Regions from separate parts of the Arthrobacter sp. MMS24-S77 genome, predicted to be linked through region 3. Evidence: riboswitches for the same ligand, from Rfam matches in the RefSeq annotation. Region 3 holds a riboswitch; each other region holds the start of a gene.
What was found. Region 3 has a riboswitch for S-adenosylmethionine ahead of ACX5I4_RS14200 (aminotransferase class V-fold PLP-dependent enzyme). Riboswitches for the same ligand answer to the same signal wherever they lie in the genome.
Positions count from the first base shown of each region.

Region 1: linked by a shared signal. The riboswitch ahead of ACX5I4_RS04755 (hypothetical protein) and the one ahead of ACX5I4_RS14200 (aminotransferase class V-fold PLP-dependent enzyme) in region 3 are both predicted to bind S-adenosylmethionine.
Region 2: linked by a shared signal. The riboswitch ahead of metX (homoserine O-acetyltransferase MetX) and the one ahead of ACX5I4_RS14200 (aminotransferase class V-fold PLP-dependent enzyme) in region 3 are both predicted to bind S-adenosylmethionine.
Region 4: linked by a shared signal. The riboswitch ahead of ACX5I4_RS10065 (LLM class flavin-dependent oxidoreductase) and the one ahead of ACX5I4_RS14200 (aminotransferase class V-fold PLP-dependent enzyme) in region 3 are both predicted to bind S-adenosylmethionine.

Region 1 covers NZ_JBTZRN010000001.1:1,016,743-1,024,385, reverse strand. The annotation lists gene ACX5I4_RS04760 (sodium:solute symporter family protein) at 1-964, shown strand, start outside; SAM riboswitch class IV at 1,107-1,227, shown strand; gene ACX5I4_RS04755 (hypothetical protein) at 1,243-1,563, shown strand; gene ACX5I4_RS04750 (hypothetical protein) at 1,605-1,793, opposite strand; gene ACX5I4_RS04745 (VIT1/CCC1 transporter family protein) at 2,100-3,224, shown strand; gene ACX5I4_RS04740 (matrixin family metalloprotease) at 3,357-4,199, shown strand; gene ACX5I4_RS04735 (S-layer homology domain-containing protein) at 4,358-5,851, opposite strand; gene ACX5I4_RS04730 (dihydrofolate reductase family protein) at 6,071-6,637, shown strand; gene purU (formyltetrahydrofolate deformylase) at 6,669-7,577, opposite strand; gene ACX5I4_RS04720 (L-serine ammonia-lyase) at 7,580-7,643, opposite strand, start outside.
Region 2 covers NZ_JBTZRN010000001.1:1,531,933-1,539,575, reverse strand. The annotation lists gene ACX5I4_RS06995 (GNAT family N-acetyltransferase) at 1-179, opposite strand, end outside; gene ACX5I4_RS06990 (glycine--tRNA ligase) at 182-1,567, opposite strand; gene ACX5I4_RS06985 (DMT family transporter) at 1,650-2,708, opposite strand; gene ACX5I4_RS06980 (RNA-binding S4 domain-containing protein) at 2,733-2,963, shown strand; gene ACX5I4_RS06975 (alpha/beta hydrolase) at 3,038-3,691, opposite strand; gene ACX5I4_RS06970 (SGNH/GDSL hydrolase family protein) at 3,761-4,603, shown strand; gene ACX5I4_RS06965 (hypothetical protein) at 4,671-5,060, shown strand; gene metX (homoserine O-acetyltransferase MetX) at 5,082-6,203, opposite strand; SAM riboswitch class IV at 6,217-6,332, opposite strand; gene ACX5I4_RS06955 (bifunctional o-acetylhomoserine/o-acetylserine sulfhydrylase) at 6,493-7,643, opposite strand, start outside.
Region 3 covers NZ_JBTZRN010000001.1:3,101,435-3,109,077, forward strand. The annotation lists gene rsgA (ribosome small subunit-dependent GTPase A) at 1-539, shown strand, start outside; gene hisN (histidinol-phosphatase) at 633-1,445, shown strand; SAM riboswitch class IV at 1,604-1,716, shown strand; gene ACX5I4_RS14200 (aminotransferase class V-fold PLP-dependent enzyme) at 1,752-3,194, shown strand; gene ACX5I4_RS14205 (class I SAM-dependent methyltransferase) at 3,245-4,021, shown strand; gene ACX5I4_RS14210 (metal-dependent transcriptional regulator) at 4,051-4,764, shown strand; gene ACX5I4_RS14215 (MFS transporter) at 4,808-6,259, opposite strand; gene ACX5I4_RS14220 (hypothetical protein) at 6,323-6,697, shown strand; gene ACX5I4_RS14225 (hypothetical protein) at 6,820-6,960, shown strand; gene ACX5I4_RS14230 (S1C family serine protease) at 7,041-7,643, opposite strand, start outside.
Region 4 covers NZ_JBTZRN010000001.1:2,203,193-2,210,835, reverse strand. The annotation lists gene ACX5I4_RS10080 (ABC transporter permease) at 1-428, opposite strand, end outside; gene ACX5I4_RS10075 (TIGR04028 family ABC transporter substrate-binding protein) at 431-2,095, opposite strand; gene ACX5I4_RS10070 (NtaA/DmoA family FMN-dependent monooxygenase) at 2,444-3,847, opposite strand; gene ACX5I4_RS10065 (LLM class flavin-dependent oxidoreductase) at 3,860-4,963, opposite strand; SAM riboswitch class IV at 4,993-5,102, opposite strand; gene ACX5I4_RS10060 (LLM class flavin-dependent oxidoreductase) at 5,296-6,438, shown strand; gene ACX5I4_RS10055 (rhodanese-like domain-containing protein) at 6,476-6,886, shown strand; gene ACX5I4_RS10050 (MFS transporter) at 6,867-7,643, opposite strand, start outside.

The sequences.
Region 1 (7,643 bases), 2.1 Mb from region 3:
CTTCTTCCTCATGCTCCCGTTCGCCCTCAACGCAGCAGGCGGGCTCGACGCCATCCGTGCCCGCGTTGACGCCAGCTTCTTCCAGCTGGACGGCATCGGAGCCCAGACCATCATCACGTATTTCGTGGTCTACACGCTCGGCCTGCTGATCGGCCAGGACATCTGGCAGCGCGTCTTCACCGCCAAGACCCCCAAGGTGGCCCGTTGGGGCGGCGCCACCGCCGGCGTCTACTGCGTCCTGTACGGCGTCGCCGGCGCCCTGATCGGCCTGGCAGCCCGTGTGGCCCTGCCCAACATCGACGTCAAGGCCCTCGGCAAGGACGTTGTGTACGCGGAGGTGGCAACGCACATCCTGCCGATCGGCATCGGCGGCCTGGTCATGGCCGCAGCAGTCGCCGCCATGATGTCCACGGCCTCCGGTGCCCTCATTGCCGCAGCCACTGTGGCCCGCGCCGACGTTGTCCCGTTCGTGGCAAGCTGGTTCGGCAAGACGATCAACACCGACGACACCGAAAACCCGGAGCACGACGTCAAGGCCAACCGCTACTGGGTCCTTGGCCTGGGCATCGTGGCCGTGTTGATCTCCATGGCGGCGCAAGACGTCGTAGTGGCCTTGACCATCGCCTACGACATCCTGGTGGGCGGCCTGCTGGTCGCCATCCTGGGTGGCTTGGTCTGGAAGCGCGGCACAGGCATCGCCGCGGCATGGTCCATGGCCGTCGGCTCGGTCCTGACCCTGGCCTTGCTGATCGCGTACGCCACGGGGCTCATTCCCAGCGAAGACGGCGTCTACGCCAACGATCCCATCTACTGGGGACTCGGCGCGTCACTGCTCATCTACATCGTGGTCTCCCTCCTCACACCTCCCACGGAGCCCGAGGTCCGCGAAGCCTGGGACCGCCGTGTCGCCGGAGCGGTCACGGAGGAGCTCCCGTTGGAGGCCCACCCGGTGGCCACGCACTAAGCTTCACAGAGTTGATCACGACGGCGGCGCCGCACCTTCTCATTCGAGGGCTGCGGCGCCGCTGCCGTGTCTGGGGGCTTTAGTTTAGAGGCACTGGAATACGGAGGCGCCTGGGGCGGGCCTGCCTGTACAGTAGGAACAGCTTCAAGAGATGTGGCGCCAAGCTCCGACTTGCCATACGCCAACCCCATGTTCACGGGTGGTTCGGATGAAGAAGCGGCCCGACCCCGGACCAGAGACAACCGAGCGGGCAAGAGCAACTCCACCAGGAGAAGGCAATGCCTTTGGAAACCGGCGCTACCGCCACAGCCAGCAACATCACACAGCCAAGCACCCTGCCCGCGGCCCGAGCCAGGCGTGTTGACGAGTTCGTCCGGGTGATTCCCGGCGTCGACCTCTCCCAAGGTTCCATCACGTTCGTGGTGGACGGCCGGCTGGAACGCCATTGGCATCACGAGCCGCGGCTCATCACGCAAGCCCTGTCACAAGCAGTGCAGCCTGCCCGCTGGTTTCCGGCCACCCGGAAGCTCACGCTCACGGTGGCCGCAACCGGGCACCGGGCGGGCGTGGAGCGTCACTTCATCCTGAGCGCGTTTTAGCGCCAGATTCAGCGAGTCGAGGCTATTCGACGCTGCCGGAGCTATTCGATCTCTCCAACCTCACGGTGTTCGTCGACGTCGAGCGGAACCGGCCGTTCGTCGTCGTCGAGGACCTCGGATTGTTCTTCCCAATCCTCGTCCACCTCCAGGTCCTCGTTATAGTCGTAGGCGGGATCGGCCTCGACCGTGGGACGGTCGGGGTGGCGGGCGTGGGTCTCGGTGCTGTCCATGGTGCAACCTCCGTTCGACGTGCCGCTGAGCCCATCGCCAGGCAGATCAGGCAGCCGGTCAACACGCCACCCCGCCCTTCGTGGACCCTGTCCATCCATCCCAGCACTGCCCCATCCGGTGGTCAAGGCTTCGCGGGGGCCTCTGGCGTTTTTGAGGCACACCTAAAACGCCGAGTAAGGATTACCGGCCGAAAAGCCGCGAAAATTGGCGATAAAGTGGACGTGCAATGAGGCGATGAAGCCCGCCCCAGCAACCCAGGAGTCCCGGTGCACCCGCACGCAAAAGCCCCGCATTCAGACAGTCCGTTGGACTCAAGCAGTCCATCGCAAGACGCAGCAGCCGCCAAGACTCCCCCATCGTCGTCGGACATCAAGCGCTGGCGGCAATACTTGGCCGACGAACGCGCCGAGGCCGCCGTGTACCGCGAACTCGCTCAGCGCCGCGACGGTGAGGAACGCGAGATCCTTCTGGCCCTCGCAGAGGCCGAAGGCCGCCATGAGGCACACTGGCTCAAGCTCCTCGGCGAACACGCAGGCATGCCCAAGGCGGCCTCCATCCGCAGCCAAATGCTTGGCTTCCTGGCACGGAATTTCGGTTCAGTGTTCGTCTTGGCCCTCGCGCAAAGGGCGGAAGGCCGCTCCCCTTACGCGAAGGATCCCGCGGCAACCCGGGCCATGGCTGCCGATGAACAGATCCACGAAGAAGTTGTCCGCGGCCTGGCGACACGCGGCCGCAACAGGTTGTCCGGCACTTTCCGCGCCGCGGTATTCGGTGCCAACGACGGCCTGGTCAGCAACCTTTCCCTTGTGATGGGCATGGCCGCCACAGGTGTGCCCGCAACCGTGGTCCTCTTCAGCGGCATCGCGGGCCTGTTGGCGGGCGCCCTGTCCATGGGTGCCGGCGAATATGTCTCGGTCCGCTCGCAACTGGAGCTCCTCAAGGCCACCCGCCCCACCCAGGCCACGCTGACTGCGGCCCCGTCCCTGGACATCGAACACAATGAGCTCGTCCTGGTCTACCTGGCCCGGGGCATGTCCCACGAAGCTGCGGAACACCGGGCCGCCGAACGCATGGGCCTCTACAACTGCGATTGCGATCCCAGCCTCTCGCTCCACCCCGAAGCTGAAGAGGCGGTGGACGAGCACGAGGCGGTTGGCTCCGCCTGGGGTGCTGCCATCTCCAGCTTCTGCTTCTTCGCCTCGGGCGCCATTGTGCCGATCCTGCCGTTCATCTTCGGCATGACGGGCTTCGCTGCGCTCGCTGTGGCCGGTACGCTGGTGGGCATTGCGCTTCTGTCCACGGGCGCCGTCGTCGGCCTGTTGTCCGGAACCTCACCGCTGACCCGCGGCCTCCGGCAGCTCGCCATCGGACTCGGTGCGGCCGCGGCCACGTATGGGCTGGGACTCGTCTTCGGCGCGGTCATCGGTTAGTAGCGTCTGCCCGCTTGGGGCGCGGGAATCAGGGACTTGGGGGAAGACGTGCATTCGAACTACGGGTACGACGGCGGTCCCCCGCCTCCGCAGCGGCGTCCCAGTACCGCCGTCGCACTGTTCCGGAACCTGATGGTAGTGGCGATCGTCGCGGCCGTGGCCGTGCTTGTGAGTGGTTTCCTCCGGGGCGATCCCCGCATCACGGGCCTTCTTCCGAACTTGCCTCCTTCGGCCCAGGCCCCAAGCCACAACTCTTCCCAGGGCGCCGATCCCGGGCCAGGTGCGCGAAAAGCCGCGCGTGCCCCGGACACCCCGCCACCTGGCCTGGAGGAAGCCGGCCACGCGCTCGGCTCCCCCACCAAGCCAGCAATGGCAAGCAACTCCTACAAATTCTTGGCCACCAACGCCGACGGCACTCCGGTGGGCTACTCACCGTGCCGGCCCTTGCACTACGTGGTCAATGCGACCCTCGCCCCTGACGGCTCCGAAGGGCTCATCGCCGACGCCATCGCCAAGATCGCCGCTGCCACGGGCCTCAGATTCGTCAACGACGGCGCCAGCACGGAAACCCCCTCCGAGAAGCGCAAGCCATACCAGCCAGCGCTCTACGGGGATCGTTGGGCACCCCTGCTGATTTCGTGGACCACTCCAGCGGCCGCCCCGGCGTTGGCTGGATCGGTTATCGGCACCGGCGGCAGCACTATGTACAGTTTCGGCTCCGGCCCCAAAAGCTATGTGACGGGAAGCCTGGACCTGGACGGCCCGCAAATCAGGGAACTCCTGGGTGTCCCCGGCGGCGCCCACTACGTATCGGCGGTGGTGCAACACGAACTGGGCCATGTGGTGGGCCTTGACCACGTGGACGATCCCATCCAACTCATGTACCCAGAGATCGGCGCCCCGGATGGCTTGGCGGCCGGAGACCTGAACGGCCTTTACAAACTCGCATCCGCGCCATGCCGGAGCGACCTGTAGACTGGCGCACCCTGTAGCCCGGCCCACCCCCACCACCGCGTCAATGCATCACCGGCTCCAACGGCTCTTCGAGCTGTGCGGTGGAGGCCCGCGCGGAACCGGGCGGCTGGCGGCACTTCATCTGGCAACCCGCCTGGCGACACTGTAGGGGCCGCCCACTACTGGGTGCCCAGGTACCACCCGGTCTGCCAGCGGTAGAGGAACGCGGCCATGGCGTCACGGTTGACTGCGTTCAACGGCCGGAACGTTCCATCCTGGTAGCCCGTGCTGACCCTGGCCGCAGCCAGCCAGGTGATCTCGTTGTAGAAAGGCGAGTGCGGGGTGATGTCGGTAAAGGGTGACGTGGCGGGAGCAGTCCAGTTGGGTGCTCCGCTGAAGCGGTAGAGGAACGCGGCCATGGCATCCCGGTTGATATTGTCACCGGGGCGGAAGCTTCGGTGCCCGTTGTTGGGGTCCACCCAGCCCGTGGTGATGCCGTAGTACGCCAGCCACGTGACTTCCTTGTAAAACGGGGAATTGGGTGCCATGTCCACGAATGGTGAGGTTGCGGGCGGCGTCCAGGAGGGCGAGCCGGCCTGGCGATAGAGGAAGGCGGCCATCGCGTCCCGGTGCACGGGGAGGGATGCCCCGTAGCTTCCGTCGAGGTAGCCTGTGGTGATGCCCTGGCTCGCCAGCCACTGAATCTCGCGATAGAACTGGCTGTTGATGGGGGCGTCGGAGAAACGCTGGGTACACTGCGGGGTTCCCAGAGCGACCTTGGCGAGGGCGTACCGCGCCGCGTCGATCGCGCCATCTGCGACACCCATGACGAAATATTCCGGGTGTGTGGAGCACACCTGCGGGATGGAGCCGGTAGGTACCGTGGCGATCGCCTTGCTTCCGTCGGCGCTGTAGCTCACCTGGGCGTCGATCCTGGTTCCGGGAGTGCCCGTCTTCCAGAAGTAGCCGTAGGGGAAGGCGTTGGTCCAGGTCTTGTCCGGGCCGGAGGTGAAATACCCTGGCACGCTGCGGAAGATCAGCTTGTCCGTGTAGGAAGCAAAGGAGGTGGTGGAGTCCTTCTGGATGAAGAAGGTCCGTGGCAAGGCCTGCGAAAGGCCAAGGTCGATCGAAACAGACGGGGACCCGGCTGGCCCTCCGGCCGTCAGCCCGCTCTGGACGAAGATCCCGCCGTTTCCCGGCGCAATGGGGGTCCCCGTGACCACCACTGCGAAGCCCGAATAGTCCTGAGGCGGGACAGTGCTGGCGCTGCAGTTCCCCGTGGCGTCATGACAGTACTGCATGGATCCCGGGGTCAGGCTCCCCAGACCCTGCGGGATGGGGATCGACAGGTGGAGGGTTGAGGAGTCTGCCACGGCGTCGCCGGCGAGAAGCGGCGTGGCCGTGTTGTCCTCAGTGTTGTAAACCCTGTATTGGAGTGTGCTGTTCACGCTCTTGCCGAGCACCGCGGAAGCATCCGACGGGAGTCTAAGGTCGAGGGTCGTGGCCGACGACGACAGCTGTACCGGTGGGTTGTTGGCGTAGATCTGCGCCCAGGCAGGTGTCGGATCGATAGTGATGACTGGATCAACGGCTTGGGCAGGGACAGCTGTCGCTGCGGCTGCAGTGACGGCAAAAATGCACGCGGCTATTATGCCGCCTTTTCGACGGACCACGAATGTACGCGCCTTTCTAAATGGCGAGTACCTCGCCCCCCAATATTTTGCCGGGTGTCCGGCAAGTGCAACCATATGCGAGGAAAGACCCGGCCCGCAACGGGACGATCGGCGTAGGCTGCCGGCTGGACCGGGTCCTGTTCCGCCTGATCCTGGGGTGCTTAACTGGAAAGCACGACGGCGGCCGCGTCGCCTTTCGCCGCAACGGGAGGTACTCGAATGCGCAAGATCATCCTGATGATGTCGGTGTCCTTGGATGGATTCTTCGAGACGCTCGATCGCGACATCAGCTGGCACGTGGTGGATGACGAGCTCCTCCGATACTTGAACAAGCAGTTCCGAGCCATGGGAGCCTTCATTTACGGGCGCGTCACCCATGAGCTGATGGTCGATTACTGGCCCACTGCCGGGCAGGATCCGGAAATCTCGGCGCCTATGGCGGAGTTCGCCGGGATCTGGCGTGAGATGCCCAAGTTCGTGTTTTCGCGGACCCTCACGCAGGCGGGCTGGAATACAGCGGTGATTCACGACGTCGTACCTGAACAGATCACGGAACTGAAAGCGCAGCCCGGCGGCGACATCGCCTTGAGTGGCGCCAATCTGGCTTCCACCTTCATGCGGCACGGCCTGATCGACGAATTCCGAATTCTCGTTCATCCCGTGGTCCTGGGGCAGGGCAGGCCGCTGTTCGAGTCCCCCGAGGTCCACCTGGACCTCAAGCTTGAGGGGACGCGGACGTTCGGCAACGGCGTGGTTTTGCTCCACTACTCACGCCGCCGAGCCTGAACGGCCCACCCGTTGGTGGGCCGTTCAATCCCTACTTCAGCACCACCGTCCTGCTGCCTTGAAGGATCACACGGCCTTCGCAGTGCCAGCGGACGGCGTTGCTGAGCGCTTTACACTCGGTGTCCCGACCGGCTGCCACCAGGTCGTCCGGACCAAAGGTGTGGTCCACTTCCACCACCTGCTGGGCGATGATCGGTCCCTCGTCCAACTCACCGTTGACGTAGTGGGCAGTGGCACCCACGGTCTTGACGCCTCGCGCGTAGGCCTGGTGGTACGGCTTGGCACCCTTGAAGCTTGGCAGGAACGAATGGTGGATGTTGATGGCACGGCCATCCAACTTCCGGGCAAGATCGTCGCTGAGGACCTGCATGTAGCGCGCCAGGACCACCAGTTCGACGTCCAGGCGATCGATGAGATCGAGAAGCTGCCCCTCGGCCGCCGCCTTGGTGTCCGGCGTGACGGGCACATGGAAGAACGGAATGCCATGCCATTCGACGGTCCGCCTGTGGTCCGGGTGGTTGGAGACTACCCCGACAATGTCGATGGGCAATTCCCCGATGCGGGCCCGGAACAGGAGGTCGTTGAGGCAATGCTCGAACTTGGAGACCATGATCAGCACCCGCCGCTTGGCCCCGTGGCGGTTCAGCTGCCAACGCATGCCGAACTTTTCGGCAACAGGCGCGAAGGCTTCCCGCAGCGAGTCAATGGTCGACTGGTCCCCGTCCGATGCGAAATGGACTCGCATGAAGAAGTGGTGATCCAGTTGGGAGTCGAATTGCTTGTTGTCGATGATGTCGCAGCCGTGTTCCAGGAGGAATCCGGAGACAGCGTGCACAATCCCCCGCGTTTCCGGGCAATCGAGCGTCAGGACATGCTCAACGGTGGTGGCCGGCAGCGCCGCTCCACGTCGCTGGGCGGGTTCGTTCTGTGTGACAGTCATGGCTAGCACTCCACTACGTTGACGGCGAGGCCTCCGCGGGAGGTCTCCTTGTACTTGCTTTTCATG
Region 2 (7,643 bases), 1.6 Mb from region 3:
ATGCCGTCAACCACGTCTTCTGCCACGATGCACCGGCGCCAAGGCTGGCCCTGGCCGCTGTTGCTCGATGGCGCAAGTGCCGCCCGGAACTGCTGTGCAGGCAGGGTTTCGGGCCCACCCCACATTTCCAGGAGCGCCAGGTCGTCGCCATCACGCCATTCGCGGTACTCGATTGACACGCTTAAGCGCCGATCAGTCGTGCGGCCAGGTAGCCCTCAACCTTGTCCAGGGAGACGCGTTCCTGGCTCATGGTGTCACGCTCACGGATGGTGACCGCCTGGTCATCGAGCGTGTCGAAGTCCACGGTGATACAGAACGGAGTACCGATCTCGTCCTGGCGACGGTAGCGGCGGCCGATGGCGCCGGCGTCGTCGAAGTCGATGTTCCAGTTCTTGCGCAGCTGCGCACCCAAGTCCTTCGCCTTCGGGGACAGGTCCTCGTTGCGGCTCAGGGGAAGCACGGCTGCCTTGACGGGAGCGAGGCGCGGGTCAAGCTTCAGGACAGTGCGGACGTCGACGCCGCCCTTGGCGTTGGGTGCCTCGTCTTCCGTGTAGGCGTCGATCAGGAACGCCATGAAGGAACGGGTCAGGCCGGCCGCGGGCTCGATCACGTACGGGGTGTAGCGCTCGTTGGTGGCCTGGTTGAAGTAGCTCAGGTCCGTGCCCGATGCCTTCGCGTGCGTGGACAGGTCGAAGTCCGTGCGGTTGGCGATACCTTCGAGTTCGCCCCACTCGGAGCCCTGGAAACCGAAGCGGTATTCGATGTCCGTGGTGCCCTTGGAATAGTGGCTGAGCTTGTCCAATGGGTGCTCGAAGAAGCGCAGGTTCTCTTCCTTGATGCCCAGGCCGGTGTACCAGGACATGCGTTCCTTCATCCAGTACTGGTGCCATTCTTCGTCCGTGCCGGGCTCGACGAAGAATTCCATTTCCATCTGCTCGAACTCGCGGGTACGGAAGATGAAGTTGCCCGGCGTGATCTCGTTGCGGAAGGACTTGCCGATCTGGCCGATGCCGAACGGCGGCTTCTTGCGGGATGTGGTGAGCACGTTGCTGAAGTTCACGAAAATGCCCTGCGCGGTTTCCGGGCGCAGGTAGTGCAGGCCTTCTTCGCTGGCCACGGGGCCAAGGAAGGTCTTGAGCAGGCCGGAGAATTCCTGCGGTTCAGTCCATTGGCCGCGGGTGCCGCAGTTGGCGCAAGCGATGTCCTTGAGGCCGTTTTCGGCGGGACGGCCCTTCTTTTCCTCGTACTCTTCCTCGAGGTGGTCGGCGCGGTAACGCTTGTGGCAGGAAAGGCACTCGACCAGGGGGTCCGAGAACACCTCGACGTGGCCGGAGGCTTCCCATACCTGGCGGGGCAGGATCACGGAGGAGTCCAGGCCCACCACGTCTTCGCGGCCGCGGACCACGCTCTGCCACCACTGGCGCTTGATGTTTTCCTTCAGCTCGGCACCCAGGGGGCCGTAGTCCCACGCAGAGCGGGAGCCACCATAGATTTCACCGGCCTGGAACACGAAGCCCCTCCGCTTGGAGAGGGAAATGACCTGGTCGAGGACGGATTTTGCTGCCATGGGTACTCCAATGTTCTACAGGGCCGCTGGGTGCGGTCCGCGGTTGTGCGCGAAGGTGGTGCTGTGCAGGAAGCTGCGTGTCCTAGCCTACCGGCCTTTGGCCGCTGTCCTTCCTCCGGGACTGGCCTGCCTGCCCCCGGACGGAAGCGCGGGAAGCGAGGGCACCCTTCGGCCAAGGCAAGGTGGCCACGATGATGGCGGACAGAGTCAACAAGGTGCCAAGGACCGTGGGCAAGCCCACCACTGTTCCGGGTGCCGGGAGAACCAGGTCCAGCGCGAGCGATCCGAGCAGCTGCCCGGCGATCATCCCCAGTCCCGTCACCAGGACACCCAGGCTGCGGACCAGCAAGGCAGCCAAGCCGATGAAGACGCAGCCCATGGGGCCGCCCAGGTAGTACCACCATTGAGCAGGCATGGCGTGGCCGGGACCGAGCAACAGCAGTTTGATGAGCCAGGCGATCCAGAGGATGACTGCTCCCGCCACGAAGTTCACCAGAGTGGCGGCGATGGGGCTGCCGTAGTGCACCGTTGCGGTGCCGTTCATGGCTTGTTGGAAACTCATGAGGCAGCCCGCCACGACGGGCAGCAGGATGGGGAGGAGCAAGGATCCGACGTCGGTGGCCGCCCCAAGGCGCGGCGAGACGGCCCAGACGACGGCGGCAATCGTCAGGACGCTGCCAAGGATGCGGACCCCGGTGATCGAGCGTTTTCCGCCGGGCCCGATACCGAGCCGGTCCACGAGGAGCCCGCTGAGGGTCTGGCCCGTCACCGCGGCAACCGTGAACAGGGCCACACCGAGCAATCCAACGGTGAACGATTGGGCAAACACGAAAAGTGCGCCGATCCCGCCAGCCAGGACGTAGAACCGCGGAAAGCTGCGTTCCTTGAGGGCAGGCAGGATCCGTCGCAGGGCAGCGCGGCCCTTCGGCAGCGCCAGCCCGATTGCGGCGATCAGAACCAGTCCGGTGGTGAAGCTCACGACGGCGGCCGCGATGCCGTCGTCGAGCGTTGCTCCCAGCGCGCCGTTGATCCGGCCCTGAAGCGGAATCACGAGTCCGGTGGCCACGGCCATGATCAGACCGGTGAGCAAGGGAAGAGGAGTTCGGGATGCGGGGCGGGACGATTGCGGCACTTTCACCACCCTACTTCAGGCATCATTGCTTGTATGAGCAACCCGGAAATTCAAGAAATCCCCATCCGTGACGACATGATCCGCCTTGGCCAGCTCCTGAAGCTCGCCAACCTGGTGGAGGACGGCGTAGAGGCAACCGAGCTCATCAAAAACGGGTTGGTCAAAGTCAACGGAGAGATCGACGAACGACGCGGGCGCCAGCTCCATTCCGGCGATACCGTGACCGTCAACGGACAAACCGTGCGGATCACCAAGGAGTCCTAGTTTTGGCGACGCGGGGTCACTTACGGCCCATTACGTGCCTCAGAATGGGCCGTAAGTGACCCCGCGTTTGCATTTCAGACGGACGTGAGGACCTTGTGCTCCAGGAATTCGCCCACGTGGCCGATTTCCTGCTGGTTGATGCCGTGCCACATACCCGTGTAGAGCACCTTGGTAAGGTCCGTGTGCTTTCGCACCCACCCCATGGTGTATTCGATCTTGTCCGGGGTAATGACGGGATCCTGCTGGTCCCGTCCCCAGAAGAGCGGCACGGAACCGTCCAGTTCGGCGTCGCGGAACGTGGGGTCGGCATCGGCGTCGACGGCAAAGCCTGAAAGCCCGACGACGGCGGCAAAGTCCGCCGGCCGCTGCCGGAGCAGCGAGGTGGCCATGGCCATGCCCATCGAGAACCCGAGGAGGGTCACCGAGCTGTGGTTGGACTTGAACGAATCCAACCAGGAAAACACATATTCGGCCGCGTTCTTGACGGCGTCGAGCGAGTAGTCGATGGACGCCGTGAGCGGGAACCAGGTGAAGCCCGGGCCCGTGGCGATCGGGGCACGGAGCGAGGCGACGACGAACTCTCGGGGCAGCAGGCTTGCGAGGCTAAAAAGGTCTTGCTCATTGGATCCATAACCGTGCAACAGGACCAGCAATGGCTTTCCAGCCCGTTCCTCCTCTTCGTGGGACCACAAAACGACCGGGGCAGGAAAGGCGGAAGCTTGACTCATGGGACTATTCTTACAGTTACCCATGAGTAACAAGCTACGGGCGCGTAGCGTTGCAGCAAAAGGCAGGATATGGACGTGAGTGACACTGATCCCTCGGTGAAGCAGGGCGCGGATGAGCGGATTCATCCGTGGACCCGCTATGTGGCCTTGGGTGATTCGTTTACCGAGGGCATCGGCGACCCCGAGCCGAACAGTCCTGGCGGACATCGCGGCTGGGCTGACCGGGTGGCCGAGGAACTGAGCCGCGGCCACAGCGATTTCGCCTACGCCAACCTGGCAATCCGGGGACGCCTGCTCCAGCAGATCGTGGACGAACAACTTGGCCCGTGCATGGACCTCAAGCCGGACCTCGTCAGCATCTCCGCAGGCGGCAACGACCTTATCCGCCCCGGTGGCGATCCCGATGCCCTGGCCGAGAAACTCGACGCCACGGTACAGGCCCTGAGTTCCGAAGGCGCCACCGTGGTTCTTTTCAACGGCCCCGACACCGTCTCGTCAGTTCTTGGGCGGATCCGCGGCAAGGTTGCGATCTACAACGAGAACCTGCGAACCGTAGCCGCCCGCCATGACGCGGTGGTGGCGGATATGTGGTCCCTGCGGCAGCTTTCCAACTCCCAGATGTGGGATGAAGACCGCTTGCATTTCTCGCCGCTTGGCCACCACACCATCGCCACCATGGTCCTCGATTCCCTCAACGTTCCGCATAATCTCGAGCCACTCCTGCCCAAGCCACTGCCACAGCGCAGCTGGCGCGAAGCCCGCTCCGGCGACCTCGTGTGGGCCCGCGAGTATTTTGTCCCGTGGGTCATCCGCCGGATCCGGCACCAGTCCTCCGGCGACGGAATCCTGCCAAAACGCCCGACGCCGGGACCCGTCTTCGGTCCGGCCGACCCCGTTTTGCCTCGAAACTGACGGAGGACCACGACGCCTGACACAGGGGCCGGGGCTAAGCTGGAGGAAGACCTAGGAGGCCTCCACCGTGAACAATCTGATCTTCTGGATCATCGTCTGCTCTTGGCTGATTCCCATGGGGATCCGCATGTACAACCGTTCGCGCCAACGCAGGCTCCGGGACTTCCCGCCGCAGAACTACCCGGGTCAGAACTACCCCGGCCAGAACTACCCTGGGCAGAATTACCCGTACGGATACCCGGCACAGCCTCCCGTGATCATCCCCGCTGAGCCGCAGCCTCCGGTGGCGACGCCCGCACCACAGGCCGCCCCGCCGTCGTTGACTACTCCCCAACCGGACGCCGCGCCCCAAGGCTACCGGGCCCGGAAACTGGCCGAACTGGACCAGCAGTACAGCGACGGGAAAATTGCCATGGAAGACTACATGAAGCTCCGCCAGGAGATCATGAACGGCTGATTCAGGCGAAGAAGGCGCGCCTCAGCCGAAGAAAGCTTCGCGCAGCTGGGGGCCGAGCTGGCCGATCTCCGTGAGGAAACCGTCGTGCCCGATGGGTGCCTCGATGACGTGCACGGATACCTGACCGGGCAAGGCCTTGGCCAGTTCGTGGGATTGCTCCGGGAAGTAGAGCCGGTCCGAGTCCACCGCGGCGACAAAGAACGTGGCTGTGGCCACGGAAAGCGCATCCGCCAGGGCACCCCGGCCACGGGTGATGTCGTGGCTCATCAACGCCTCCGTGATGGCGATGTAGCTGTTGGCGTCGAAGCGCTGGACCAGCTTGCTTCCTTGGTGGTCGAGGTAGCTCTCCACCTGGTAGCGGCCCCGGTCCCCCAACGCGGATGCCTGGAGGGGCGCCTCGCTGCCCTGCGCATTCCGGCCGAAGCGGAAATCCAGTTCCTCCGCCGAGCGGTAGGTGATGTGGGCGATCCGCCGGGCGAGGGCCAATCCCGCCTCGGGCGCGGGCCGGCCATAGTAGTCACCACCGTTGAAGTCGGCGTCCTGCCGGATGGCGAGCGTCTGCGCCTGGGCGAACGCGATCTGCTCGGCAGTGCTGTACGCCCCGATCGAAATCACGGCACATCGCTTCACGCGGTCCGGATAAGTGACCGCCCATTCCAAGGCACGTGCCCCGCCCATGGATCCGCCTACCACGGTGTGCCAGCTGCGGATCCCCAAGGCGTCGGCCAGCCGGGCTTCCGCCGCGGTGCTGTCCCGCAGCGTCACCAGCGGAAAGCGGGAACCCCACGGTTTGCCATCTGGAGCGCACGACGACGGCCCGGTACTGCCGTAGCAGCCTCCCACGATGTTGACGGAGACCACGAAATAGCGGTCCGTATCAATGGTTGCCCCTGGCCCAACGAGTTGCTCCCACCAACCTTCTTCGTCGCTCTCGCCGCGGGCCACATGCGTGCTGCCGGTCAGGGCATGTTCCACCAGCACGGCGTTGGAAGCATCGGCGTTGAGCCGCCCCCACGTCTCGTACGCAAGAACGACGTCGGGGAGAAAACCTCCGGCTTCCAGTTCGAGTCCGCCCACGGAAACATACTTGAGCGTTCCGTCCTGGGTACCGGAACGGGGTATGGCTGTTGCAGCAATTGTCATTCGTTGACACCTCACATCGCGCTTGCCCGCCGCCAACAAAGCGAAGGGCCAGGTCCTCACCCGGGGCACCCCACCGCGAGAGGAGGGTTGCCGGCCAGCAAGCCGGGGCTGTCACTGGCACTCATGACCTAATACAAAGAGTCTAGGAAAACCGGACCCCTTCTGACGAAGATTATGACATCTATGTGACACTTGGCCGCGTTTTGTTCATGCAAGCGGGTGCAGCGAGGCCGGCTGGCGAAGATTCATTCTGTATCGCCAGCCGGCCTCCTAAACCATCCAGGGAACCCTACGCGCCCTTCGCTGCCCGGAATCCTGCCTCAAGGTCCGCGAGGATGTCGTCGATATGCTCGATCCCGACCGAGAGGCGCACCAAGCCCGGGGTCACTCCCGCCACCGCTTGCTGTTCAGGCGTCAGTTGGCTGTGCGTCGTAGACGCAGGATGGATCACCAAGGAACGGACGTCGCCGATGTTTGCCACGTGGGAATGCAGTTCCAAGGCGTCCACGAAACGCTTGCCTGCTTCGATCCCCCCGCGGATGGTGAAGGACACGACTGCTCCGGTGCCCCTGGGCCCGTACTTCCGGCCGCGTTCGAACCAGGGGCTGGAAGGCAGGCCCGCGTAGGCGACCGATTCGACGTCGTCGCGCTCTTCGAGCCATTGCGCCACTTTGGTGGCGTTCTCCACGTGGCGTTCCACCCGCAGGCTGAGGGTCTCGATCCCCTGGGAGATCAGGAAGGCATTGAACGGGGAAACGGCCGAACCGAGGTCGCGCAAGAGCTGGACCCGGGCTTTGAGGATGTACGAGAGATTGGCGCCGAGCGCGCCGTCCTTGCCCAGGTCCCGGGCGTAGACCAGGCCGTTGTAGCTAGGGTCCGGGGTGTTGAAATTGGGGAAGCGCTCAGGTTCCTTGCCGAAATCGAAGTTGCCGGAGTCCACGATGACGCCGGCGATCGCGGCCCCGTGCCCACCCAGGTACTTGGTGGCCGAATGCACCACGATGTCCGCACCCCACTCGATGGGCCGGATCAAGTAGGGCGTGGCCAAGGTGTTGTCCACCACAAGCGGGACCCCGGCCTCGTGCGCGGTCCGGGAAACGCCTTCGATGTCCAGCACGTCTTGACGGGGGTTGGACACGACCTCGGCAAAGAACAGCTTGGTGTTTGCTTGCACCGCGTCCCGCCAGTGGTCCAGGTTGTCCGGGTCCTCGACGAAGGTCACGGAGATCCCGAATTTCTTCAGCGTGTGGGCCAACAGGTTGTAGGTGCCGCCGTAAAGGCTCGGGCTGGCGACCACGTGGTCGCCGGCCTCGGCAACATTGAGGATGGCGAACGTCTCCGCTGCCTGGCCGGAACTCAGCAGGAGCGCCGCCAGACCGCCTTCAAGGCTCGCTATGCGCTGTTCCACCGCGTCCTGCGTGGGGTTGCCGATCCGGGTGT
Region 3 (7,643 bases):
GCGCCTCCGGCATCGACGCCCGCTCTGACGACGGCTTGTCCGCCCGGCTTGATGGCGACGCCGTCGGCCAATTGCGGGACTACCTCGACGGCAAGGTCACCGTTCTCTTGGGCCACTCGGGCGTCGGGAAGTCCACCATGGTGAATGCCCTTACCGGCGCCGAGCGCGCCACCGGTGGGGTCAACGCGGTCACGGGCCGGGGCCGTCATACCTCGTCCTCAGCCCTTGCCTTGAAGCTCAGCGACGCCCCCGGCGGCAGCTGGATCATCGATACGCCCGGCATCCGTTCCTTCGGCCTCGCCCATGTGAACCCGGATCGCATCCTGCACGCCTTCCCGGATCTGGAACCCGGAACGGAAACCTGCGAGCGGGGTTGCAAGCACGATGCCAGTGCGGTCCGTTGCGGCCTGGATTCCTGGGTCGCTGATGGCCACGCCGGCGAGGCCGGACCCGCCCGCCTGGCGTCGTTGCGCCGGCTCCTTGGCGCAGACCCGCGCATGGAAGCCCAAGAGGCCAAGGAATTGGGTACGGTCAATTAGCAGCAGGGTCAATGAGCAACAGGGTCACCTGACCGCGTGCCTCTTGCCGCCTACCTCCCCGGTTCACCGGGGAATAGACGGTAGTTTGGAACCATGACCCAACCCGATTCGAGCTACAACGACGACCTGCGGCTGGCCCACGTCCTGGCCGACTCCGTCGATTCCCTGACAATGGAGCGGTTCAAGGCACTGGACCTCCAGGTGGAAACCAAACCCGACCTGAGCCCAGTGACCGATGCCGACAAGGCTGCCGAGGAAGCAATTCGCGGGCAGCTCTCCCGTTCCCGCCCCCGCGACGCCGTACTCGGGGAAGAATTCGGCAGCACCGGCCACGGCTCAAGGCGTTGGATCATCGATCCCATCGACGGCACCAAGAACTTCGTGCGTGGCGTACCTGTCTGGGCAACGCTCATCGCCCTCGTGGACGAAGGCGAAGTTGTAGTGGGGCTTGTGAGCGCTCCGGCTCTCGGCAAGCGCTGGTGGGCTGCCAAGGGTTCGGGCGCCTACATGGGCCGGTCACTTGCCGCTGCCACCCGGTTGAAGGTCTCCAACGTGTCGCGGCTTGAAGATGCCTCGCTTTCCTACTCCGAGCTTTCCGAGTGGAAGCAGCACGGTTCGCTCGACAGCTTCCTGGGCCTGGAGAACGATGTCTGGCGTAGCCGCGCCTACGGAGATTTCTGGTCCTACTGCCTTGTGGCGGAGGGTGCGGTGGACATCGCCGCCGAGCCGGAACTCCAGCTTTACGACATGGCGGCCCTGGTGCCGATCGTGACCGAGGCCGGAGGGCGCTTCACGTCCTTGGAGGGTGCAGACGGTCCCTTCGGGGGCAATGCCGTGGCTACCAACTCGATCCTGCACTCCGAGGTCCTCAAGCGACTCAACCCGGAGCTCGACGACCTGCTCTGAGCCTTTTTTCACTGAATAATCGACGGCGGCCGCCCCTCTTTCGGGGCGTCCGCCACTTTTTCTTCGGCAGAAGGCACATTTTTCCGGCTGTGTAACAATCCGCTTAACAATCGTGGTCACATTGGAACGAGCCTTGCCGGTGTCCTAGTCTCTTTACAGGTCACGAGTGCCAGCGCGAAACCCCGGTTTGCTGGCCGGCAACCCTCCATCGCGGCGGGGTGCCCCGGGTGACGACCCGGCCGGTCCGGAACGGATACGGCAAGCGCGGACCCCCTGCACGCAGGGGTCCCTCTTGAGTGAGGTCCCATGAGCACAGCTACGTTTACTTCTCCCGCCATCTCCGAGCACAACGAAGACGCCCGGCACCACGGCACAGCAAGGCAGCATGGCGTATCCCCGTCTCCGGCAAGCCGTCCGTTGGCCGCGGTTACTGGCGCGGAGCTCCAAGCGCCGCTGATCCAGGGCGGCCACGTCCGCTACGCCAACCTTGACTACGGCGCGTCAGCCCCCGCTTTGACCGTGGTTTCGGCATATCTCAACGAGATCCTCCCGTACTACGCGAGTGTCCATCGCGGCGCAGGCTATGCCTCCCAGATCAGCACCTCGGTCTATGAAAACGCCCGCAATATCGTCCGCGACTTCGTTGGCGGCCGGGCAGACGATTCCGTCATTTTCACTCGCAACACCACCGATTCGCTCAACCTCCTGGCCGGCTGCCTGCCTGCCGAGGACGGACGCCACGTTGGCGAAGTCCTCTATCTGGACATCGAACACCACGCCAATCTCCTGCCGTGGCAAGGCGTCCCGCACCGCAGCATTGTGGCAGCGGGAACTTTGACCGAGACTGTAGCGAATGTCCGCGCGGCGCTCTCCCACGGTGGCGTCAGCCTCCTGGCAGTCACGGGCGCCTCGAACGTGACGGGCGAGATCCTGCCCATCAAGGAACTCGCCGCTTTGGCCCACGAATTCGGAGCGCGGATTGTGGTGGACGCGGCCCAGCTCGCTCCGCACCGCCGCATCGACATTGCCGCCGCGGATGTTGACTACTTGGTCTTCTCGGGGCACAAGCTCTATGCGCCGTTCGGCGCCGGCGTCCTGGTGGGCCGTCCCGACTGGCTCGACGCCGGCACACCCCACCTTGCAGGCGGCGGGGCTGTCCGCGAGGCACGCCTTGACTCCGTTAGCTGGGCCACGGGACCGGCCAGGCACGAAGGGGGCTCGCCGAACGTGCTCGGAGCTGCCACCCTCGCACGTGCTACCCAGGTCATCGCCAGCCTCGACCACGAGGAATGGCATGCCCACGAAGCAGCCATCCGCACACATTTGGTTGATGGCCTCAACGAGATCGACGGCGTGACCGTCCACCAGATCTTTAGCGACACCGATCCCCAGGACACCATCGGCGTCGTGAATTTCTCGCTCCAGGGCTACGACGCAGGCCTCGTGGCGGCCTATCTCGCGGCCGAGCACGGCATCGGCCTGCGGGATGGGCGCTTTTGCGCCCACCCGCTGCTCAAGCGCTTGGGCCTCCCGTCCGGATCCCTGCGGGCCAGTTTCGGCGTGGGATCGCGGCTGGAGGACGCCACCCGGCTCATCGCGGGCATCCAGGCGCTCAAGAGCAATGGCCTCGGCTGGGACTACGTCGTGGATGCCGGCCGTTGGGTGCCAGCGAACGACCACCGCAGCTACCCGGAGTGGGCTCCCAACACCCCCGGGACCGCGGGCGCAGCTCCCTGCAGCACCGACTGATTGCGGTAGATTCGTAGGGTATTTTTCCTGTCCTACGAAGGAGTTCCTGCGTGGCCCCGCGACCCAAAGGCACGTCAGCCGGCCCCAAGCTCTACGAGGAACGGCGCCTCGAGCTGGGTCAAAGTTTCCAGGACGGCGGGGAGCACTATGACCGTGTCCGGCCCGGCTACCCTGCGGATTCAGCCGATTGGCTCCTGCCGGAAGGGGCGCGGGACGCGGCGGACCTGGGAGCGGGGACCGGAAAGTTCACGGCGCTCCTGGTCGAGCGCGGACTGACCGTCTCCGCGGTGGACCCTTCCGCGGACATGCTCACGCAACTGCGTAAGACGTTCCCGCAGGTGGTTGCCCTGGAGGGAACGGCCGAGGCAACTGGACTGGCGGACTCAGCATTCGACGTCGTCAGCGTTGCCCAAGCCTGGCACTGGTGCGATCCCCTCGCCGCCAGCACCGAGATCGCCCGGATCCTGCGCCCCCAGGGGGTTATCGGTTTGATCTGGAACCAGTTGGACACCTCCGTGCCTTGGGTCCACCGCTTGTCCCGCATCATGCATGCCGGCGATGTCCACAAACCGGACTTCCGGCCTGTGGTGGGACCCGAGTTTACCGGCCTCGAAAGTCACCTGACGCATTGGGAGGATCCCGTGACTCCAGGTGACATCCTCGAACTGGTGAAGTCCCGCAGCTACTATCTGAGGGCGAGTGACGCCACCCGTGCCAAGGTCATGGGGAATCTCCGCTGGTATCTCTTCGAACACCTGGGTCACACGGAGGGTGACGTCGTCCCGTTGCCGTACCTCACGCAGAGCTGGCGGGCGCGGAAGCTCTGAACCACCCGGTTCACGATAGGCTTGTAACCGTGAAGACCAGTGCGCCCTCCTCCTCGATCGAGGACTACGTCAAGGTCATCTACTCCTTCACGGAGTGGCAGGACAAACCCATCACGTCCTCGCAGCTGGCGCAGCGGCTGGGCGTCGCCAATTCCTCCGTCTCGGAAATGGTCCGCAAGCTCAAGGACCAGGGGCTCGTTGACCACCAGCCCTACAGCGCGATTACTTTGACTCCGCAAGGAATGCAGCTTGCCCTGGGCATGGTCCGCCGGCATCGCCTGATCGAGACGTACCTCGTGAGGGAACTGGGCTACAGCTGGGACGAAGTCCATGACGAGGCCGAGATGCTCGAGCACGCCGTCTCGGACACTTTCATCGATCGCATGGCAGCCAAGTTGGGCAATCCCGGACGCGATCCCCACGGTGACCCCATCCCCGCCGCGGACGGTTCGGTGACCCTCCCGCACGCGCACCGGATGATCGAGCTAGACGACGGCCACTCCGGGAAAATCACACGGATCAGTGACGAGAACCCGGAGTTGCTGCGCTACCTGTCTGCCGAGGAAATCGACCTTGATGCCAATATCCAGGTGATTGGCCGCAGGCCATTCGGTGGCGCGCTGGTGGTCCGGATCGGAAGGGGCCCGGGCAGCCGAGACTACGACCTCGCCGACGAAGTCACCTCGGCGCTGTGGGTAGCCACCGACACTGCGCACGAAGGTTGCGTCCTCGCGGAACGCTGACGAAGCTGCGTCTTGGAAAGCACTGCGTCTTGGAAAGCACTGCTCAGGCGCGCTGAGCTGCCGTCCCGCCGTCGTCGGGGGCTGGACCTTCCGGAGATTCCGTCACGGCAGGGGTCAAGACCGGGTTCCGGATCCCGACGGCGGATGCCGCCGCCCCGATGAAGAACAGAACCGCGGTGACCACCACCGCGTTGATGAGACCTTGGCGGCTGAAGACCGGGCCGATGATGAGCCCGGCGAATGCGATGCAGATCAATCCTGCAATACGTGCTACCGCGTTGTTCACGGCGGAGCCGATCCCTGCCTCTTCGGTGGGGACGGCGCCCAGGATGGCCGCAGTGAGGGGCGCCACCAAGGTGCTGAGACCGATCCCGAAGACGATCTGCCCGGGTAGCACTTGCGTCCAGTAGTTCAAGGGCTCCTGGACGGTCATCGTCATGAGAAAACCGATTCCACAGATGAACGGTCCCGCCGTCATGAACCATCGCGGACCGTACTTGCCGGCCAGGCCGCCGAAGAATGAGGCCGTGAGCATCAGGATCACGGTCGCGGGAAGCAGGGCGATGCCCGCCGTCGTGGCTTTCATTCCTCCGACTTGCTGCAAATAGATGCCTACGGCGAAGAAGCCTAGTGACAAGGCGCCATAAATGGCCAGCGTGGCCAGGTTTCCCCAACCGAAGTTGCGGATGCCGAAGAGCCGGAGGGGTAGCATTGGCTCCGGGGTCCTGGATTCGTGGATCAGGAACAGGGTCATGCCAACGCCCCCGACGGCCAGGGGCATCCAGACCAGCATGTTCCCCCAGCCCATCCGCCCCTGTTCGATGAAGGCGTAGACCGGGCCACCCAGTCCCACCATGGCAAGGAAAGCGCCGAGGTAGTCGATCTTCTTGTTCCTGTCCGTGGCGGCATCGGACTTCCGCAGCCCAGCCAGAATCGGCCAGACGGCGACGGCGGGAATCACGTTGATAAAGAAGATGACGCGCCAGGACAACAGATCCACCGAGGCGCCGCCGATGAGCGGAGCCACGATAGCTGCCGCGCTGGTCCAGCCGGACCATTGGCCGATCGCCTTGGATTGCGCCGGACCCGAGAAGGACGTGACAATCATCGCGAGCGAACTCGGGACCAGGAGTGCCCCCGCGATTCCCTGCAGGGCCCGTGACACCACCAGCACCTCCCCGTTCCAGGCGAGGCCGCAGATGACGGAAGTGATGGTGAAACCGGCGAGTCCCCATTCCAGGATCCGCGCACGGCCGAAATGGTCGGACAAAGACCCGGCAACCAGGATCAGGGCGCCCAAGGTCAAAAGGTAGGCATCCACCACCCATTGCTGGATGACAAGTCCACCGCCCAGTTCGCGGCCAATCGCCGGGAGCGCGAGGTTCACTACGAAGCCATCCAAAATGGCGATGAAGGAAGCCACAATAGCCACAACAAGGACCCGCTTTTGCAGCGGAGTGCTTGGCAGCAGGGCCGCTGCGTCGGTCATGAGCACAGCCTACGCCTGCTTGTCCACTGACGCCGGGATTCCTCCGCGCTTGGAGTCCCGTATCGTTGAATGGTGATTAGCAGACGTGACGCCGCACTGGCCCTTGATATTTCGATGGAAATGGCCCAACGCCACGGCATCCCGTCCAGGCTTTCGCAAGCCGAGCTGACCGAGCTGCAGGACAATCCACCGCAGTGGCTCGTCCAATCCCGCGCCAACCGTACCGGCAAGCGTCCCGTCTGGGTTCACCTGAGCTGTGTGGTGTGCGGTTATACCGAGGCGGCCCGTCCCAAGAAGTGGTGGCCCGAGTTCACCTACGTTTTCTGCGGGCACCACCGCAACAGCGAGGTTCCCGGAATCCTGCCCGGCGAGGTCCGCAGCGAGTACGAGGGAATCGGCTCGCGGTTCGTGGGCATTGTGGACGTTCCGGCGTCCGAAGCCTAGCTGTTCGTGCGTTGAGCGGCCGGTTGCTTTCGGCCGAAACAGGCGTAGCTTACAGAGAGAGGGCCTTTTCAGGACCCTCTTTGCAGGATCTTCAGGGAAGATCCGTAGTTAGGGAGCATGAAATGCCTGACAAAGCGCCTCACCAGCACGAGACGAAGAAGAGTATCAAGTCCATCAAGGAGAAACGGGCAGTGAAGCGTGCCAAGCACGAATCCGACGCCGCCGTGGATCCAGTGGCCCATTTGAGGATGAGGAAGAAATAGCAAAAAGCCGGAGCCATCGGGCCCCGGCTTTTTGGCGAGCCGACTTTTTAGCGAGCTGGTTCCATCATGGCCCCGGCTCCTCATGAATCCGCATCAGTCATTTCGCTGGGGACGGCCACAATTGCGTGGACTTTGCCGTCGCGAAGGACCGTCAGCAGGAACGGCTCCCCTATGGCCTGCGAAAACAAGAGCTTCTGAAGGCTTTCCGCACTGGATACGGCCCGCGACTGTGCACTGAGGACAAGATCGCCCGCAAGCAGTCCTGCGCGCTCGGCCGGAGATCCAGCGATCACTTCCACCACCCGGAGAGCTTCTTTCTGGCCTGTCCGGATCACCGCACTCGCTTCCAACGGAATGGGGGTGCTCACCAGGCCAAGGTACGCCCGCCGGACCCGTCCGTCCCTGAGCAGGGCGGCGATGATCCGTTGGGTGGTGGTGTTGATAGGCACCGCAAGCCCGAGGCCCAAACCGGCCACAGCGGTGTTGATTCCAACTATCCGCCCTTTGGTGTCGGCAAGGGCTCCCCCGGAATTGCCCGGGTTCAGCGCTGCGTCGGTCTGGATGACGTCTTCGATGACCCTGCTGTGCCGGCCGGACCTGACGGGGATGGAACGCCCGAGCCCACTGACGACGCCCGCGGTCACTGATCCTGCCAGCCCTAGCGGGTTACCCACAGCAATCAC
Region 4 (7,643 bases), 900 kb from region 3:
ATGAACAGGGACGGCAGGGCCTGGATTCCGTGGCGGAGCCAGGCAAACCGGCTCAGGTTCGACAGGAACGCGATGGCCACCGCCAAAACAACCGCGGAGAGGAAGCCGAGCGAGGCAAGGGCCAAGGTCGCGGGAACGTTTGCCGCGAGCTGCTCGGTGACCGGAACCCCGGCGGCGAGGGAATAGCCAAGATCCCCGCTCAGGAAGCCGCCGATGCTGTTCAGGTACTGCAGGAACAGGGGCGTGTCCGCTCCATACGAAGCGCGGATTTCTGCTATTTCTGCCGGGCTCAGCCCCATGTCCGGGTTCTGGTACTTGATCATCAGGGCATCACCCGGAAGGGCCTGCAGCAGGACGAACGCCACGGTGAACGCCGCCCACAGAACGAGGATTGCTTGGCCGAGCCGGCCCAGTATGTAGCCGGACATGGTCAGTGCTTGTCCAGCCAGACACCGTACAGGCTGGGACGGCCCACGGCCTCGAAGTTCAGTCCGTGGAGGTACGGAGCGTAGGCGAATACCTGTGGTTCCTCGAAGATCGGGATGATGAGCGCCTGGTCAATGAGGTGGTTCTGGACATCGGCGACATCCTTGAGGCGGTGGGCCGGATCGGTCTGGGCAGTCTCGGCTTCCAGCAGGGCGTTGAGCTTGCTGTCAACGAAGCTCTTGACCTTCTGGCTGCTGCCGCCCTTCTGCAAGAGGGCGTCGCGGTTGGCCGGGTAGAACTGGCTCTTGATGACATCGGGATCAGCGCGGCCCACCATGGCAACCGCAACGGGTGTCTTCTCCGGGTCCAGGTTGTCCACGGTCTTGCTGCCTGAATCCCCTGCCAAGACATTGAGCTTGACTCCCACCTTGGCCCACTGCTGGGCGACCAACTGGAGGACGGCCTTGTTCTGGGGCTGTGGCAGGGATTCGTAAATGGACAAGGAGAGTTGGGCGCCGTCCTTGGCGCGGATTCCAGCCGCACCCGGCTTCCAGCCGGCTTCATCGAGAAGCTTTTTGGCCTTCTCGGGATCGAATCCGAGCTTTGCGGACAGGTCCGTGTAGCCGATCGCTTCCTTCGCCAGCACCGAGGTAGCCACCGGATAGTTCGCCGAGAAGATGGTGTCCACCACTTCCCTGGTGTCCGTCGCCTTGAGGAGTGCCTGCCGGACACGGACATCGGCCACGAGCGGGTTGTCCGGACGGAAGACGATGCTGTCATTCACTCCCCTGGTGCCCGGAGCTGAGATCTTGAAATTCTGGGCCGTGACCTGCTTCTCGTCGTAGGCCTGGACCTGGCGGATGAGATCGCCCTGTCCGGCCAGGAGGGAGCCGGTACGGACACTGTCTTCGGGCGTGACCACAATTCTGACGGAGTCCAGGTAGGCGCGGCCTTGGTGTCCTGATGCGGCCGGTCCCCAGTTGTAGTCAGTGCGGGCCTTGAGGACAACTTCCTTGCCCAGTTCCTCACTAGCCACGGTGAACGGCCCGGTACCGATGATGTTCTTTGCGTTGCCCAGGTCATCAAAGCTCCGGTCAAGGGTGGACACGGAAACGATTCCGGAGCCGATGGTCGCGGTGCCCTGCAGGAAGCCGGGTGAGGGTTTCTTGAAATGGAACTTCACGGTGAGCGGGTCGATGACTTCGCTGTGATCGTAGTTGTTGATCACCTCGGACACCGGCTGTTTGAGGGCCCTGTTGCCCAGGCCATAGGTGTCGAAGTTACGGGCCACCGCAGCGGCATCCAGCGGAGTGCCGTCCGAGAACGTGACACCCTTCCGGAGTTTGAACGTGTATTCGGTGAGTTGCGGGTTGCTCGTCCAGGACTCGGCCAGCCACGGCTCGATCTTGAGAGTCTTGGGGTTCTGGTATGTCAGCTTGTCCGTGACTTGGTTCAGGATGCCGCCATTCGGGTAGAACCCGCCGGCCGGCGGATAGAGGTTCGTGTGTGCCTGCTGCTCCAGGTAAACCAAGGTGCCCCCTGTTACCGGGGAAGCCTCCGCGCTTTGCGGTTCGGCCGAGGGCCCACCTCCGCAGGCCGCAAGAACAGCCGCCAAGGAGATGGCAGCGATGCTGCTTGCAACAAATCTCAAGTGTTTGGGCAGAGCCACAGTGTTTCCTTCCGAATTCCTCGGACCAGATGATCACGGGGAAGATCAACGATCGCGAGTCGACGTTGATTCGGCTCGATTGACGAGCACTGGGACCACCGTAGAGGTGCTTGCGGCGCGGACTGAAGCCGGTTTGAAATCCACGGAAACCCGGGTTCACCTGCAGCAATACAACTTCAGCCCGCGTCACGGCCCTTCACTCAAAGCAACACTCTCCATCTGCTTTCACGGTGCTAATCGGCCGCCCCCGGGACTCCGCCACTGCGCGCAAAACCGGCCAGGGGTCCGGGACGTTGATCGTCGCGGACCCCTGGCCGGTTCCATGAAAACTGAGGCGGTTCAGGCGGCTCAGGCCACGTTCCCGGTTTCGCTCAGCACTGCGGTCCCTCGCCGTGTTACAGGACGACGCAGCCCGAGGTTCTCGCGGAGGGTGACGCCTTCGTATTCCGTCCGGTAAACGCCCCGCTCCTGAAGCCGGGGAACAAGTTCGTTGACGATGTCGTCGAGTCCGCTGGGAACGATCCACGGCGTGATGTTGAAGCCGTCGACTGCGCCGGTGTGGGCGTATTCAGCGAGCAACTCGGCTACGTCATCGTACGAACCCACCAGTCCGCGGCCGTTCAACCGGGATCGTTCGGACACGAATTGGCGGATGGACTGGCCGCGTTCCTTGGTTTCCGCCCGCCACTGGGCCGCGAGCTCCTTGGCACTCTTGCCGTGGAAAGCGTTGCCTCGGGTGGGATTGGTCACGTCAACCACCGGATCGATGTCCGGCAAAGGGCCGTCGGGGTCGTACTCGCTCAGGGTTCGTCCCCAGAATTGCTCCAAGTAGGCGATAGCTGTCTCTGGCCCCACTTGATGTTCGCGCACCCAGCGGTGCTTTTCTTCGGCTTCCTTGGCTGTGGCGCCCAAGATGAATTCCTGGCCGGGGAAAATCTTGACGTCGTCAGCAGGTCGACCCGCTTTCAGGGTCCGGGCAACAATATCGTCGCGGAACTTCTTTGCGTCTTCCAGCTCCGGGTGGGCGGAGAAGATCACGTCGGCGTTGCGCACTGCGAAGTCGCGGCCTGCCGGGGAGTCTCCGGCCTGGAAAAGGACCGGGTGCTCCTGTGCTGAGCGTGGGAGCCTTGGGATCACCTCGATGTCGAAACTCGCGTCACTGCGTCGCACCTTCGAAATCGCTCCTTCTGCCAGCCAGCGTTTCGCTTCTGGTCCGGAGGCGATTGCTTCATCGTCCCAGGAGTCCCATATCGCCTTGGCGGTCTGGACAAACGCCTCTGCCCGGACATAGCGGTCCTCATGCGCCAGGAACCCGCCGCGCCTGAAATTCGCCCCGGTCCAGGCGTTGTCCGTGGTCACAATGTTCCATGCCGCCCTTCCGCCCGAGAGTACGTCCAGGCTCGCGAGCCTGTGGGCGAGGTCTGCGGGATCGTTGTAGGTGGTGTTCTGCGTGGCCACGAGTCCGATGTGGTTTGTAATCGCCGCCAAAGACGCCAAAGCAGTTTGGGCGTCCGGCCGTCCGGCTACGTCCAGATCATGGATCTTCCCCAGATGCTCACGCAGCCGAAGCCCTTCGCCGAGGAAGAACGCACTGAAAAGTCCCCGTTCGGCAGTCTGAGCTACGCGGCGGAACGATTCGAAGTCCGTTTGAGAACCGCTTTGCGGCGCCCGCCAAACGGTGGTGTGGTTGACGCCTTGGAAGAAGACCCCGAATTGGATCTTGCCGTTCCCGGCGACTCTGTGGTTGCTCATGGTCTGGACTCCTTATCGTGCCGAGGTGGCGTAGCGGTTGGCAGGGCGTGGCAAGCCGAAGCTTTGCCGAAGGGTGGTTCCGGGTTCGGGCGCGCCGACAAGCCCGTGTCGGCGCAGCTCCGGAAGCACCTGGAACGAGAGCTCAGGGAGGTCGACGTCGAGCACCGCAGGATTGAACCGCACGCCGTCCGCTGTGGCCAGGACACTCGCCAGGAGTTCCACGAGCCCCGCGGCGCTGCCAACGTACCGGGCGCCCCCTTCCCAACGCCCAAAGGCATCAAGTTCGGCCAGACGATCTTCGGCGCGCTGGCCGCGCGAGTCCAGTACGACGTCGAGCTCCACCACCGCTCGGGCGCCCCCGGCACCATGGGCGGCATCGGCCGCAGCGGCTAGGCCCTCGACGCTTGGCGCGTGCACCAAGGCAACATCCGCCCCAATAGCAGGCGCCAGCTCCGCCGGCGCGATAACCACCAGCTGCCCCTGCAAGGGGCGCGGGATGATCGAGGGGCCCTTGACCGAGAACCGCTTGCCCTCAAAGTCCGCATAGTGAAGCTTGTCGCGGTCCAGATACCGGCCCGTGGAGACGTCGCGGATCACGGCATCGTCTTCCCACGAGTCCCAGAGACTGCGCACGGCCTCCACAACATCCGCCGCTTCGGCCTGCACCTCGGAGTCACGCAGCTGTTCGCGTCCGACGGAACGGGCTTCCTGGCTGCTGTTTTCTGCATTGACGAGCCAGCCTGCCCGGCCTTGCGAGGAATAGTCGAGGCTCGCCAGCTGTGTGGCGATGTGGAACGGCTCCGTATAGAGCGTCCCGGCTTCCGGCACCAAGCCAAGGGAACGGGTCAGCGGAGCAGCAAAGGCTGCTCGCTGGACGGCATCGATCCTGCCTGCGATTCCAGCAGACGCAGGAGCGATGGTCCGTGAGTCCTTGAGGCTCGCAAAGTGGAATCCGGAAATGTCCGCTGCCTGGGCAATCTCTGAGATCCTTCGACCGGAGAGGAGCGCCGTAGGAGTATGCGCCGCACGGCGCCACGCGGACGGGTGTGCGCCGTCGCCATCGAGCTCTATGGCTAGCACCTTCCGGCTGTTTTCGGATATGGATGTTGAAGGCATTCTGTCCTCTTTCCGGGTCGCAGCCCATGACATTTCTCTTGCCGCGCTTGCGGCCAGGTCTGTTTCCGGAGCACCCCGCCACACAATGTCTGAGGGTTGCCGCAGCACCAGCCGGTCCTTGGCGTGCTGACTCTTGACCTACACCCCGACTCTAAAAACGGTCAACCGCCCATTTCAAACCACCCGTCTTGCCCGGTCAAGGAACGCCATCGAAGGTCAAGGAACTCAGCAAAACGTCATCAGGACCGAAGAGACATGACAGCTCATGACGGTGCGTTGATCCCTGTGTCCGGGCATTTGGCACAATGATTTCCCGCTCATAAGGTCAGGGCATGACGCCCCGCCAGTCCATCGTTCCGCTATCCGTTCTCGATCTCAGCCCGGTGCCTTCCGGCCAGACAAGCGCCGACGCCTTGCGCAACACCATCGACCTGGCAATCGAAACAGAGCGGCTTGGCTACCGGCGCTTCTGGTTAGCCGAGCACCATCTGAACCCGGGCGTCGCCGGAGCCGCACCGCACGTGCTCTCCGGACTAGTTGCCGCCGCCACCTCCCGCATCCGGGTGGGCACCGCAGCCACCATCCTCGGAAACTATCGGCCTATCCAAGTAGCCGAAAACGTCGGCACTCTCGCTGGTCTCTATCCCGGGAGGATCGATCTGGGCTTCGGACGATCCGGGACGCCGAATCCGGGGCAACAGACCGCCCAGCCTAGCTCAGGGTCCGGGTTAAGCCGGCGTGTGGATGGTCTGCTCATCCCCACGGCCCGTCCTCTGTTCCACGGCAGACTCGCCGATCGCTTCAAAGTACAAACCGAACTGCTCGGACGAAAGGACGGAGACGCGGAGACCTTTGAACAAGACGTGCAGGATGTTATCGGCTTCTTCACCGGCAGCTATCGGACCCGGGATGCCGAGCCGATAACCGTCAGCCCGGCCGCCGGCGAATCACCCGAATTCTGGATCCACGGCTCCACAGCCGGACCCAGCGCGCGGTTGGCCGGCAAACTCGGGCTCCCCTTCGGTGCCAACTACCACGTGTCCCCTTCGGGAGTCCTTGAGGCTATCAGCGAATACCGTTCCCATTTCAAGGCGTCCGAAACCCTGGAGGAGCCTTATGTGATCGTCTCTGCCGACGTCGTGGTGGCCACCGGTGAATCCGAAGCGTCATCGCTGGCGCAAGGCTACGCGGCGTGGGTGCACAGCATCCGCAGCGGTGCCGGAGCGATCACTTACCCGACGCCCGAAGAAGCTCTGGATCTCCGACTGGGAGCGGATGATCTGGAATTGGTCTCCGACCGGCTGGAAACCCGCTTCGTGGGGAACCCGAGGCAAGTGGCTGGCTCCCTGCGCACCCTGCAGCGGGTTACCGGAGCGGATGAGCTTCTCATCACCACCATCACGCACAGCCATGCACAGCGTGTCCGTTCCTATGCGCTTCTGGCGGAAGCCTGGGAACCGGCCCATGCAATGTGATTTCCACACCCCGAACAAAAAACCATAAGGAGCAGGAATGAGCGAGACCAGTACCACCGAAGATAGCCAGCTTGTCGACGCGGAACGGGCAGCTGGACTCATACAAGAAGGCGCCCTGCTCATCGATGTCCGCAGCGACGGCGGCCGGGCCAGCACCGGGAGCATCCCCGGCGCCGTCATCGTGGACCGTGAGCAGGTCGACGAGGGGTTCGCCCCGGAATCCAGGGAACGGCACCCGGAGGCAGCCTCGACTGATCGGCAGATCGTGGTGTTCTGCGGATCGGTCAAGGGTTCGCAGCCCGTTGCTGAGAAACTGCGAATCCTGGGCTACCCGAACGTTGTTCATGTAGACGGTGGATTCCTCGCGCTGAAAGCGGCAGGAGTTCCCACCCTCGAACCTGCCGCCGAAGAAGCCAATACCGAGGCGGCTAGCCCCGCGGGGCGCTGACTCTCGTATCCCCTTGGTGGGCCGGAACGTTCCCGTTCGACTCGAGCGCCGGGCCGGCCCACCATTTCGCCCGGGCAAGATCCAAGCTGCCAGCCACGGCAGCCACGGCGAGGAGCGAGCAGCACAGCACGACGCCGTCGTGGAACGCACCCCTATATCCGGTCCGTGTCCCGACGAGGCCAAATATCAGCCCTCCGACCGCCGCGGAGCACAGCGCCGCCGCGAACCGCTGGCTTAGCTGATAGAAGCCCGCCGCGACGCCGGCAATCCGAACCGGAGCATGGCCTAGCGTGAGGCTTTGATTCGGGGCCACCACCAAGCCGGTGACAAGGCCCTGCAGCAGGCCAATCCCGGCGACCGCCAGTGCCGCCGGAAATCCTTCCAGCTGCTGCACGGCCTGATCCTTCGCCAGCAGAGTCATCAGCCCCGCCAACACCGCAAGCACCACGCCGCCTCGCCCAAACCGTGACACGAACCTCCAGCTCAGCGCCGATGACAACAACATCCCCACCGCCTGTGGCGCCAGAATCCCCGCCACTGACAACGGCGCAAGGCCCTCGCCGGCCATGAAGTAGAACGACGTCAACACCGCCATCGCCGCGCCGACTCCAAAGTGGTTCAGCGCAACCACGGTACCCAGAATAAAGCCACCGGACTTCACGAGCAGCGGACTGAGCAATGGGGTCTTCCCGGAGCGGCCATAGCCGAACTCCCAGGCCGCGAAAGCCAGCCAAGCGGTGGCCGCACCCGACATCCA